DNA from 2 places in the Streptomyces sp. CA-179760 genome. Region 2 is predicted to be linked to the other one. Evidence: riboswitches for the same ligand, from Rfam matches in the RefSeq annotation. Region 2 holds a riboswitch; the other holds the start of a gene.
What was found. A riboswitch is a leader RNA that binds a small molecule or an ion and turns the genes downstream of it on or off. The one in region 2 is predicted to bind ZMP and ZTP.
Positions count from the first base shown of each region.

Region 1 (5,351 bases), 3.0 Mb from region 2:
GGCGACCGCCCGCCGGCTGATCGCCCGCCGCACCCGCACGGTCTGGCTGGCGGGCCGCCCCTCGGCCGCCCTGGAGGAGGCCGCCGGGCGGCTGCGCGGGCTCGGGGCCGATGTGCACACCATCGCCTTCGACGCGCTCGACCCCGGCTCCCACGAGGCCGTACTCGGCAAGGTCTTCGCCGAGGGCGACATCGACATGGTGCTGCTCGCCTTCGGCCTGCTCGGCGACCAGGCCCGTGACGAGCGGGAGCCGGAGGCGGCGGTGCGGGTCGCGCAGACCAACTACACCGGCGCGGTCTCGGCGAGCCTGGTGTGCGCCCGCGCGCTCCAGTCCCAGGGGCACGGCTCCCTGGTCGTCATGTCCTCCGTGGCGGGCGAGCGGGCCCGCCGCGCGAACTTCATCTACGGCTCCAGCAAGGCCGGCCTCGACGCCTTCGCGCAGGGCCTGGGCGACGCGCTGCACGGCACGGGCGTGCACGTCATGGTCGTACGCCCCGGCTTCGTCCGTACGCGGATGACCGCCGGTCTGCCCGACGCTCCCCTGGCGACCACGCCCGAGGCGGTCGCGACGGCCGTGGAGCTGGGTCTGCGCCGCCGCTCGGAGACGGTGTGGGTACCGGGCGCCCTGCGCATGGTGATGGCGGCACTGCGCCATCTGCCGCGCGGGGTGTTCCGGCGGCTGCCGGTCTGACGCGGCGCCGATCTGACGCCGGTTCAGCGCGTGGGGACCGAGCCGCGTTCCGCGGGGCCGGCCTGGGACGGGACGACCGCGCCGCCGAAGGGGAACTCGCGGAGCTTGCGCCAGACGCCGTCGGCGCCCTGTTCGTAGAGGGCGAAGCCGGTGCAGGGCCACTCGGCCTCGTAGCCGGAGAGTTCCTCGAAGGCGCGGTCCATCGCCGCCTCGTCGATGCCGTGCGCCACCGTGACGTGCGGGTGATACGGGAACTGCAGTTCGCGCGGGACCGGCCCGGAGGGGTCGCGGACCTGCTGCTGGAGCCCTGAGCAGGACTCCGCTCCCGAGACGACCTGGACGAACACGACCGGCGACACGGGCCGGAACGTGCCCGTGCCGGACAGCCGCATGGGGAACGGCCGGCCGGCCGCGGCGACCTCGGTCAGATGCGCCTCGACGGCCGCCAGGGCGTCCTCGTCGATCTCCGTCGGCGGCAGCAGGGTGACGTGCGTGGGGATGCCGTGAGCCGAGGCGTCGCCGAAGCCCGCGCGCAGCTGCTGGAGCTCGCTGCCGTAAGGCTCCGGGACCGCGATCGAGACACCGATCGTTACGGTCCCCACGTCGTCTCCTGTCGTTCAGTTGGCGGGTCGCTGATACGACCACCCGGTTATCGACTGTACGGCCACGACCGGGTTACGGGCAGGCGCAACCAGAGTGATGTACAGCGCTGCCGGGTGGTACGGCTGTGCGCTGGGGCGGGTTCAGTGCTTGGCGGGCAGGAAACCGACCCTGTCGTACGCCTGGGAAAGGGTCTCCGCGGCGACCGCGCGTGCCTTCTCGGCGCCCTTGGCGAGGATCGAGTCGAGCGTCTCGGGGTCGTCCAGGTACTGCTGGGTGCGCTCCCGGAACGGCGTCACGAAATCGACCATGACCTCCGCGAGGTCCGTCTTGAGCGCGCCGTAGCCCTTGCCCTCGTACTTCTGCTCCAGCTCCGCGACGGTCTCGCCGGTGAGGGTCGAGTAGATGCCGAGGAGGTTGCTGATGCCGGGCTTCTGAGCCGCGTCGTAGCGGATGACGGTGTCGGTGTCCGTGACCGCGCTCTTGACCTTCTTCGCGGTGGCCTTCGGCTCGTCGAGCAGGTTGATGAGGCCCTTCGGCGTGGACGCCGACTTGCTCATCTTGATCGACGGGTCCTGAAGGTCGTAGATCTTCGCCGTCTCCTTGAGGATGTACGGCTTCGGGACGGTGAAGGTCGGGCCGAAACGGCCGTTGAAGCGCTCGGCGAGGTCGCGGGTGAGCTCGATGTGCTGGCGCTGGTCCTCGCCGACCGGGACCTCGTGGGCCTGGTAGAGCAGGATGTCCGCGACCTGGAGGATCGGGTACGTGAACAGGCCGACGGACGCGCGCTCGGCACCCTGCTTGGCGGACTTGTCCTTGAACTGGGTCATCCGTCCGGCCTCGCCGAAGCCGGTGAGGCAGTTCATGATCCAGGCGAGCTGGGCGTGCTCGGGGACGTGGCTCTGGACGAAGAGCGTGCAGCGGTCCGGGTCGAGACCGGCCGCGAGGAGCTGGGCCGCGGCCAGGCGCGTGTTCGCGCGCAGGTCCTTCGGATCCTGCGGGATGGTGATCGCGTGCAGGTCGACGACCATATAGAACGCGTCGTGGGTCTCCTGGAGGGCTACCCACTGGCGGACGGCGCCGAGGTAGTTGCCGAGGTGGAACGAGCCGGCGGTGGGCTGGATACCGGAGAGCACACGGGGACGGTCAGAGGCCATGTTTCTTATTGTCTCAGAGAGCTCGGGGCGTTCGGTTCGCGGGGAACTGCGGGCCGGTGGGGCTCGTTCGCGCAGTTCCCCGCGCCCCTGAGGACGCTGCCCTGACGGCGTTCGTCAGCCGAGGTCGATCTCCGGGTACAGCGGGAAGCCCGCTACCAGGTCCGTCGCCCTGTGGGAGATCTCGTCGGCGATCTTGGCGTCCAGGACGTGCTGCGCCTTGGAGGGGGCGCCCGACTTGGTCGTGCCCGCTTCGGTGGTGGTGAGGACGCGGTCGATCAGGCCCGCGACCTCGTCCATCTCCGCCGTGCCGAGGCCACGCGTGGTGAGCGCGGGCGTGCCGATGCGGATGCCGGAGGTGTACCAGGCGCCGTTCGGGTCGGCGGGGATCGCGTTGCGGTTGGTGACGATGCCCGAGTCGAGCAGGGCGGCCTCGGCCTGGCGGCCGGTGAGGCCGTAGGAGGAGGCGACGTCGATCAGGTTGAGGTGGTTGTCCGTGCCGCCCGTCACCAGCGTCGCGCCGCGCCGCATCAGGCCCTCGGCGAGGGCGCGGGAGTTGTCGACGATGCGCTGGGCGTAGTCACGGAAGGACTCCTGGCGGGCCTCCGCGAGGGCGACCGCCTTTGCGGCCATCACGTGCGGGAGCGGGCCGCCGAGGACCATCGGGCAGCCGCGGTCGACCTGGTCCTTCAGGGAGTCGTCGCACAGCACCATGCCGCCGCGGGGGCCGCGCAGCGACTTGTGGGTGGTCGTCGTCACGATCTGGGCGTGCGGGACCGGGTCGAAGTCGCCGGTCAGGACCTTGCCCGCGACCAGGCCGGCGAAGTGCGCCATGTCGACCATCAGCGTGGCGCCGACCTCGTCGGCGATCTCGCGCATGATCCGGAAGTTCACCAGGCGGGGGTAGGCCGAGTAGCCCGCGACGATGATCAGCGGCTTGAACTCGCGGGCGGTGGCGCGCACGGCCTCGTAGTCCAGGAGGCCCGTGGCCGGATCCGTGCCGTAGGCGCGCTGGTCGAACATCTTGCCGGAGATGTTCGGGCGGAAGCCGTGGGTGAGGTGGCCGCCGGCGTCCAGGGACATGCCGATCATGCGCTGGTTGCCGAAGGCCTGGCGCAGCTCGGACCAGTCGGCGTCCGTGAGGTCGTTGATCTGGCGGACGCCGGTCTTCTCCAGGAAGGGCACCTCGACGCGGGCGCCGAGGACGGCCCAGAAGGCGACGAGATTGGCGTCGATGCCGGAGTGCGGCTGGACGTAGGCGTGGCGGGCGCCGAAGAGCTCCTTGGCGTGCTCGGCGGCCAGCGACTCGACGGTGTCGACGTTGCGGCAGCCGGCGTAGAAACGGCGGCCGACGGTGCCCTCGGCGTACTTGTCGCTGAACCAGTTGCCCATGGTCAGGAGCGTGGCCGGGGAGGCGTAGTTCTCGGAGGCGATCAGCTTGAGCATCTCGCGCTGGTCGGCGACCTCCTGGCCGATGGCGTCCGCCACGCGGGGTTCCACGGCGCGGATGACGTCCAGCGCGGCGCGGTAGGCGGTGGAAGCTGGGGAGAGCTGCTCGGGCATGGGGGACCTCCGGACGTTGCGTTCAGCGTTCACGGTACGGCCCAGGCGCACGGCTCTTGTCGTTCGGGCCGCTCCCCGATGGTTTGTCCATCCCAGCGCGCCAGTCACGACCCTCGGTCAGCCTACCGGGTTGCTCGTCGTTGCCGGGTGCGGGTGCGTCGTGGTTGATCGCGCAGTTCCCCGCGCCCCTGAAGGCGACAGCCCCACACCCCGTTCACAGGATCACGTGGGGCAGGAAGCGGGCGTATTCGTCCGTGATCAGGCCCGACGACTCTCGGATACCCAGGCCCGCCGACTCGTTCTCCACCACCCATGCGCCGAGGACCACCCTGTTGCCGTCGAAGTCGGGCAGGGGGGCCAGTTGCTGGTAGACGCAGGGTTCGTCGCGGAGGGTGGGGGTGGAGCCCGGGGCGTGGATCGTGACGCCGGCGCCCTCTCGGCCGAGGAGGGGCTTGGCCACCCAGCCCTGGGCGGGCAAATCGCGGGGGCCGTCCAGGTGGGCAGGGAGGAGGTTCGGGTGGTCGGGGTAGAGCTCCCAGAGGATGGCGAGCAGCGCCTTGTTGCTGAGGAGCATCTTCCAGGCCGGTTCGATCCACAGGGTGGAGCCCGTGCCGCCGCCGTTGTCCAGGGTGTCCAGGACGTGGCCGGCGAAGCGGTCGGTGGTGAGCCACTCCCAGGGGTAGAGCTTGAAGGCGCTGCGGATGAAGCGGAGGCGCTGGTCGACGAAGCGGCCGGAGAGGCGGTCCCAGCCGATCTCCTCCATGGAGATCCAGTCGGTCTCCAGGCCCGCCTGCTCGGCCGTCTCCTTGAGGTAGGCGACGGTCATCATGTCCTCGCCGAGTTCGTCGGCGGAGGAGTACGCGAAGTACAGGGGGCTGCCCGGCGGGAGGAGGGCGGCCTGCTTCTTCCAGGCGTCGATGAGGCGTTCATGGAGGGAATTCCACTGGTCGGCGCCGGGGAAGCGCTCCTCCATCCAGAACCACTGGGGTGACGCGGCCTCGACCAGTGAGGTGGGGGTGTCGGCGTTGTACTCCAGGAGCTTGGCCGGCCCGGTGCCGTCGTAGCGGAGGTCGAAACGGCCGTAGAGGGAGGGGAGTTCGGCGCGGCGGCGCCAGGACTCGGTGACCGCCTCGGCCACGCGGGGGTCGGTGATGCCCAGGTCCGCGAAACGGTCCTCGGCGACGATGTGGGCGGCCGCCGCGAGGCACATGCGGTGGAGTTCCTCGACGACCTCCTCCAGGGCCTCGATCTCCGGCAGGGTGAAGACGTAGTACGCGCTCTCGTCCCAGTAGGGGCGCAGGGAGTCGTCGGGGTAGCGGGTCAGGGGGTAGATCAGACCCTGT
Region 1 covers NZ_JBNJLZ010000001.1:6,029,181-6,034,531, reverse strand. Annotated here, with positions in the region: gene ACQEV8_RS27540 (decaprenylphospho-beta-D-erythro-pentofuranosid-2-ulose 2-reductase) at 1-691, shown strand, start outside; gene ACQEV8_RS27535 (2'-5' RNA ligase family protein) at 715-1,293, opposite strand; gene trpS (tryptophan--tRNA ligase) at 1,435-2,448, opposite strand; gene ACQEV8_RS27525 (glycine hydroxymethyltransferase) at 2,563-4,059, opposite strand; ZMP/ZTP riboswitch at 4,041-4,126, opposite strand; gene ACQEV8_RS27520 (glutathionylspermidine synthase family protein) at 4,223-5,351, opposite strand, start outside.
Region 1: linked by a shared signal. The riboswitch ahead of ACQEV8_RS27525 (glycine hydroxymethyltransferase) and the one ahead of ACQEV8_RS40910 (bifunctional 5,10-methylenetetrahydrofolate dehydrogenase/5,10-methenyltetrahydrofolate cyclohydrolase) in region 2 are both predicted to bind ZMP and ZTP.

Region 2 (5,351 bases):
GGCGACCTTGGTGCACTGCCCGGCCGCGACCAGCGTCTTCTCGGCGAAGGCGCCGATACCGAGGGCCGGGGAGAGCTCCTGGCCGGTCGAGGCGAGGGTCATCTTCTGCCCGGCGTTGTGGGTGTCGAAGCAGTACCAGGGCCGCCCGCGCAGACAGGCCCGGCACTTCCCGCACACCGCACGCCAGTTGAGGATCACGAAGTCGCCGGGCTGGACGTCGGTGACGCCGTCGCCGACCGCCTCGACCACGCCCGCGGCCTCATGGCCGAGCAGGAAGGGGAAGTCGTCGCTGATGCCGCCCTGCTTGTAATGCAGGTCGGTGTGGCACACCCCGCAGGCCTGGACGGCCACGACCGCCTCTCCGGGGCCGGGGTCGGGCACGACGATCGTCTCGATGCGCACCGGCTCGTCCTTGCCGGGTGCGATCACACCGCGTACTTCCTGCGCCATGGCGCTGACTCCTTCGTCGGCCGGGGTCGGTCTCTTCCGACCCTACGCGCGACTGATCGGTAAGGGGCGGGGATCGGCCACCTCAGACGCATGATCACGAGTTCTGCCCAGCGCGGAAAGGCGGGGCACTGTACGTGTTTCGCGCCGTAGCCTGAACGCTCCGCCCGACGCCGAAGGAGCGACGTGAGCCTCGCAGAGACCGACACCGCCGTGCCTCCCTGGCGGCTGCTCCTCGGATACGTTCGGCCGCATCGCTGGTCCCTGGCCGCCGGTGCCCTGCTCTCGCTGGTCACCGGGGCGACCGGACTCCTGCTTCCGCTGGTGGCCAAGGGCCTGATCGACGATCTGTCGCACGAGCGGGCCATCACCGGAGCGCTGCTGGCGATGTCGGCGCTGGTGATGACCAACGCGGTGGTGGGCGCGCTCGGTTCGTACGTGCTGCAGCGCACCGCCGAGTCGGTGGTCCTCGGCGCGCGGCGCGCCCTGTCGTCGTATCTGCTGCGGCTGCGGATCACTGCCGTGGACCGCAGCGAACCCGGGGACCTGATGGCCCGCATCACCTCCGACACCACGCTGCTGCGCCAGGTCACCACCAACTCGCTGGTCGGTCTGGGCACGGGCGGTCTCACCCTCGTCGCGACGATCGTGATGATGGGCCTGGTGGATGTCGTGCTGCTGGGCGTCACGCTGGCCGTGATCGCGGGGGCCGGGGTGATCCTCGGTGTGATCGTGCCGCGCATCAACAAGGCGAGCCGGCGGGCGCAGGACGCGGTGGGCGTCATGGGTGCCTCGCTGGAGCGGGTCCTCGGCGCCCTGCGCACCGTGAAGGCGTCCGGTGCCGAGCACCGGGAGGAGAGCACGCTGCACGAGGCGGCGCAGGAGTCGTGGCGGCAGAGCGTGCGCGCCGCCAAGTGGTCGGCGGCCGCGGGCAACACGGCGGGGCTTTCCATGCAGGTCGCCTTCATCACGGTGCTCGCGGTCGGCGGCGCGCGCGTCGCGACCGGCGCCGTCGACGTGGGCACGCTCGTCGCGTTCCTGCTGTACGTCTTCTATCTGATGTCGCCGATACAGCAGGTCGTCGGCGCCATCACGCAGTACCAGACGGGCGCCGCGGCCCTCACCCGCATGCAGGAGGCGCTGCGCCTGCCCGCCGAGCCCTCCGCCCGGTTCGCGCCGCTGCCCTCCCCCGGCGCCCAGCCCGCCGCCCTCGCCTTCGACGACGTCCGCTTCCGCTACGCCGACGACCTGCCGTACGTCCACCACGGCGTGACGTTCGCCGTGCCCGCGCAGGGCATGACGGCGTTCGTGGGCCCGTCCGGCGCCGGCAAGACCACCGTCTTCTCGCTGATCGAGCGGTTCTACGATCCCGGCTCCGGCACGATCACGCTGGACGGCCGGGACCTGGCCGACTGGGAGTTGCCCCAACTGCGCGCCTCGATCGGCTACGTGGAGCAGGACGCGCCGGTCCTGTCGGGCTCCCTGCGGGACAACCTGCTGCTGGGCAACCCGGAGGCGGACGAGGACGCGCTCAGGCGGGTGCTGAAGACGACCCGTCTCGACGGCCTGGTGTCCCGGCTGCCCGCTGGACTCGACACGCTCGTCGGCCACCGGGGCACCAAGCTGTCGGGCGGTGAGCGGCAGCGCGTCGCCATCGCCCGAGCCCTGCTGCGCCGCCCCCGGCTGCTGCTGCTCGACGAGGCCACCTCGCAGCTGGACGCGGTGAACGAGGCGGCGCTGCGCGACACCGTCGCGGACGTGGCCCGCACGACCACGGTCCTCGTCGTGGCGCACCGGCTGTCCACGGTGACGATGGCCGACCGGATCGTGGTGATGGACGCGGGCCGGGTCCGGGCCGTCGGCACCCACCGCGAACTCGTGACCTCCGACCCGCTCTACGCGGAGCTGGCGGCGACCCAGTTCCTGGCCGCGGCGGACTGAGTCACGGCGCGCGGACCCGCGTGAGGGCCAGTGTTGCGGCTGCGCTTGCCGAGCCCGTCGGGCGGGAGGACGCTCAGGAGAGAGGCTTCTCGCGGCCCGTTCCCCGTCGGGTCGCGGCCCCTCGAAGGAGGTCATCATGGGAACCGCGGCAGACTCCGCCTTCGACCGAGACACCCTGCGCCGGGGCGTGGAAGGACAGACCCCGGACATTCTGCTCTCCCTCTACGCCGACGACGCGGAGCTCCGCATCGTGGACCGCACGACCCAGCCCAGCCATCCCAAGGTCCTGCACGGCCGGGACGAGATCGGCCGGATGCTGGAGGACGTCTACAGCCGTGACATGACGCACAAGATGGAGCGGTGCGTCGTCCAGGGAGACGAGGCCGCCTACAGCGAGAGCTGCGAGTACGCGGACGGCGTGCGCGTCCTGTCCGAGTCCATGATCTCGCTGCGGGGCGGCAAGATCGCCGAACAGACCCTGATCCAGGCCTGGGACGAGTAGGAGAAGCAACACCGCTTAGGGTGGGGCCGGGCCGTGACTGGCGCTGAGGTGGAGCACCACCGGGGAGCGGCCCCGCGGAGTCGGATGCCGTGCGCCTGGGCGAAGCAGCATTCCAGCCCAGGAGTGGATCATGTCCCAGGCACGGCTCATCGACGGCACCTCGCTCGCCCGGCGGACAGTGGAACAGGCCGGCAAGCGCGCGGCCGATCTCACCGAGCGGACGGGCACTGCACCGTGTCTCGCCACAGTGCTCGTCGGCGAGGACCCCGCGTCCGTCACCTACGTCCGTATGAAGCAGAACCGTTGCCGCAAGGCCGGCATCACCTCGCGGCATGTGACGCTGCCCGCCGCCACGACCACCGGGGAGCTCGTCGGCACGCTCGAGGCGCTGTCCGCCGACCCCGGCGTGCACGGCATCCTCCTCCAGCACCCCGTCGGCGAGCACATCGACGAGCGGGCCGCGTTCGAGGCGATCGCGCCCGGGAAGGACGTCGACGGCGTCACCTTCGCCTCCTTCGCGACGATGAGCTTCGGCCTGCCGGGCTTCGTGTCCTGCACGCCCGGCGGGATCATGCGGCTGCTCGACAAGTACGGCATCGACCCGGCAGGCAAGCGGGCCGTGGTCGTGGGCCGCAGTGCGATCCTCGGCAAGCCGCTCGGCATGCTGCTGCTCGCCCGGGACGCGACGGTCACCTACTGCCACTCACGCACCCGGGACCTGTCCGCGGCCGTGCGCGAGGCGGACATCGTGGTGGCCGCGGTGGGACGGCCCCGGCTGATCCACGGCCAGGACATCAAGCGCGGAGCCGTCGTGATCGACGCCGGGTACAACGCCGGCAACGTCGGCGACGTCGACTTCGACTCCGCCGCGGAGCGGGCCTCGCTGATCACGCCGGTGCCGGGCGGGGTCGGCCCGATGACGATCGCCACGCTGCTGGAGCAGACGGTGGACGCCGCGGCCCGGCAGCTCGGTCTGCCCGGGGTGTGATCAGCGCATCCAGGCGCTGTACGACATGACGTCGCCCTTCTTGACGCCGTACTCCGGTTCGTCGGCGGTGAAGGTGCTCTCCAGGCCGAGGACGGCACCGGTGGCCGGGTCCGTGATCAGCATGTGGCGGACTCCGGAGCCGTCGTACACGTACGCCTGGCCCTGCCGGCCCAGCCGGTCGGTCACCCGGCCGACCGGCCGCAGGCCCTCGGCGTCGGCCAGGAGCCGGACGAGCGCCGCGGTCTCCCGGGCGCCGGGGGTCCAGTTGTCGAGCAGTACCTCGACGCCGTCCAGCAGTTGGGGCGTGGTCAACGGCCCGTCGTCGTACCGGGCCTCCGTCAGGTAGGCGCGCAGCCGTGCGGGGTCGCTCGGCGGAGGAGACTGGGGCGGTGCGTCACTCCAGCTCGGCGGGTAGGTCCGGTCGCTGATGACATGACCGTCGTCGACGAGGTGGGGCTCGCCGCCCGCGTCGGAGAGGACCGGGCGGCCCGGATGCCTCGGGTCGGTGGCCACGACGAGCTCGGTGTGACTGGCATCGGCCCGCCAGCGCACGATGCGTTCCTCGGGCAGGGTGATCGGGGGCTTGTCGTCCGACATGCCCAGGCTCCAGGACTGCACGTGCGTGCCCTTGCGCAGGCGGGGCGAGTCGTCTGCCGCGGCCTGCTGGGCACGTTCGGCCAGCCGGTCCAGGGGCACGGGGGTGGAGCCGGTCTGCACCACCAGCGGGCGGGGTGCGGCGACCGCCGGTGTGGTGTCCGGGCCGCTCAGCACGAGGGTGAGGGTCAGGGCGGCGACGACGGCCGTGGCCACGAGCCCCCAGGCCAGCCGGGGCCGGTCCGGGCCGGGCAGCAGCCGGTCCCGCAGACGGCGGGAGGGCCGCTCGCGCAGCAGACGTTCGAGCCGGCGCTCGGCGTCATGGTCCAGGGGGCCGTCGCCGAAGTGGGGGCCGTCGTGCGGCACCGGGTTGGCGCTGCGCAGCAGTTCGAGTTCGTCAGCCATGGCCGTGTTCCTTCGGGGCGGTCAAGCGGGCGGCGGTCAGGGGACACCGGGCACCGGCCTCGCCGGCCGGGGGAGCCTCGCTCACGGAAGACGCGTCAGTCATCGTCCCGCCCTCCCACGGCGTGCGCGTCGGCCTTGGTGCGCTCCGGGGCCATGCGGTCGATCTCGGTTCTCAGCCGGCGGCGGGCCCGGTGCAGCCGCATGGCGGCGGCCCGGCTGCCGCAGCCGAGGGCGACCGCGACCTCGTCGGTGCCGAGTTCCTCCCAGGCCGTCAGGCGCAGCACCTCCTGGTCGGCCGCGGAGAGGCGGGACAGCGCCTCGTGGACCCAGGCGCCGGGTGTGTCGGCGTCGGGGCCCACCGCGATGTGCCGCCCGTGCGCGGTGTCGTCGTTGCCGAGCCGGTCGACCAGCCGTCGGCGGCGTCCGTGGCCGCGTACCGCGTTGGCCAGGCAGTTGCGTGCCACGCCGTACAGC
Region 2 covers NZ_JBNJLZ010000001.1:9,038,925-9,044,275, reverse strand. Annotated here, with positions in the region: gene ACQEV8_RS40925 (S-(hydroxymethyl)mycothiol dehydrogenase) at 1-450, opposite strand, end outside; gene ACQEV8_RS40920 (ABC transporter ATP-binding protein) at 634-2,388, shown strand; gene ACQEV8_RS40915 (nuclear transport factor 2 family protein) at 2,525-2,890, shown strand; ZMP/ZTP riboswitch at 2,914-2,998, shown strand; gene ACQEV8_RS40910 (bifunctional 5,10-methylenetetrahydrofolate dehydrogenase/5,10-methenyltetrahydrofolate cyclohydrolase) at 3,021-3,878, shown strand; gene ACQEV8_RS40905 (CU044_5270 family protein) at 3,879-4,877, opposite strand; gene ACQEV8_RS40900 (RNA polymerase sigma factor) at 4,973-5,351, opposite strand, start outside.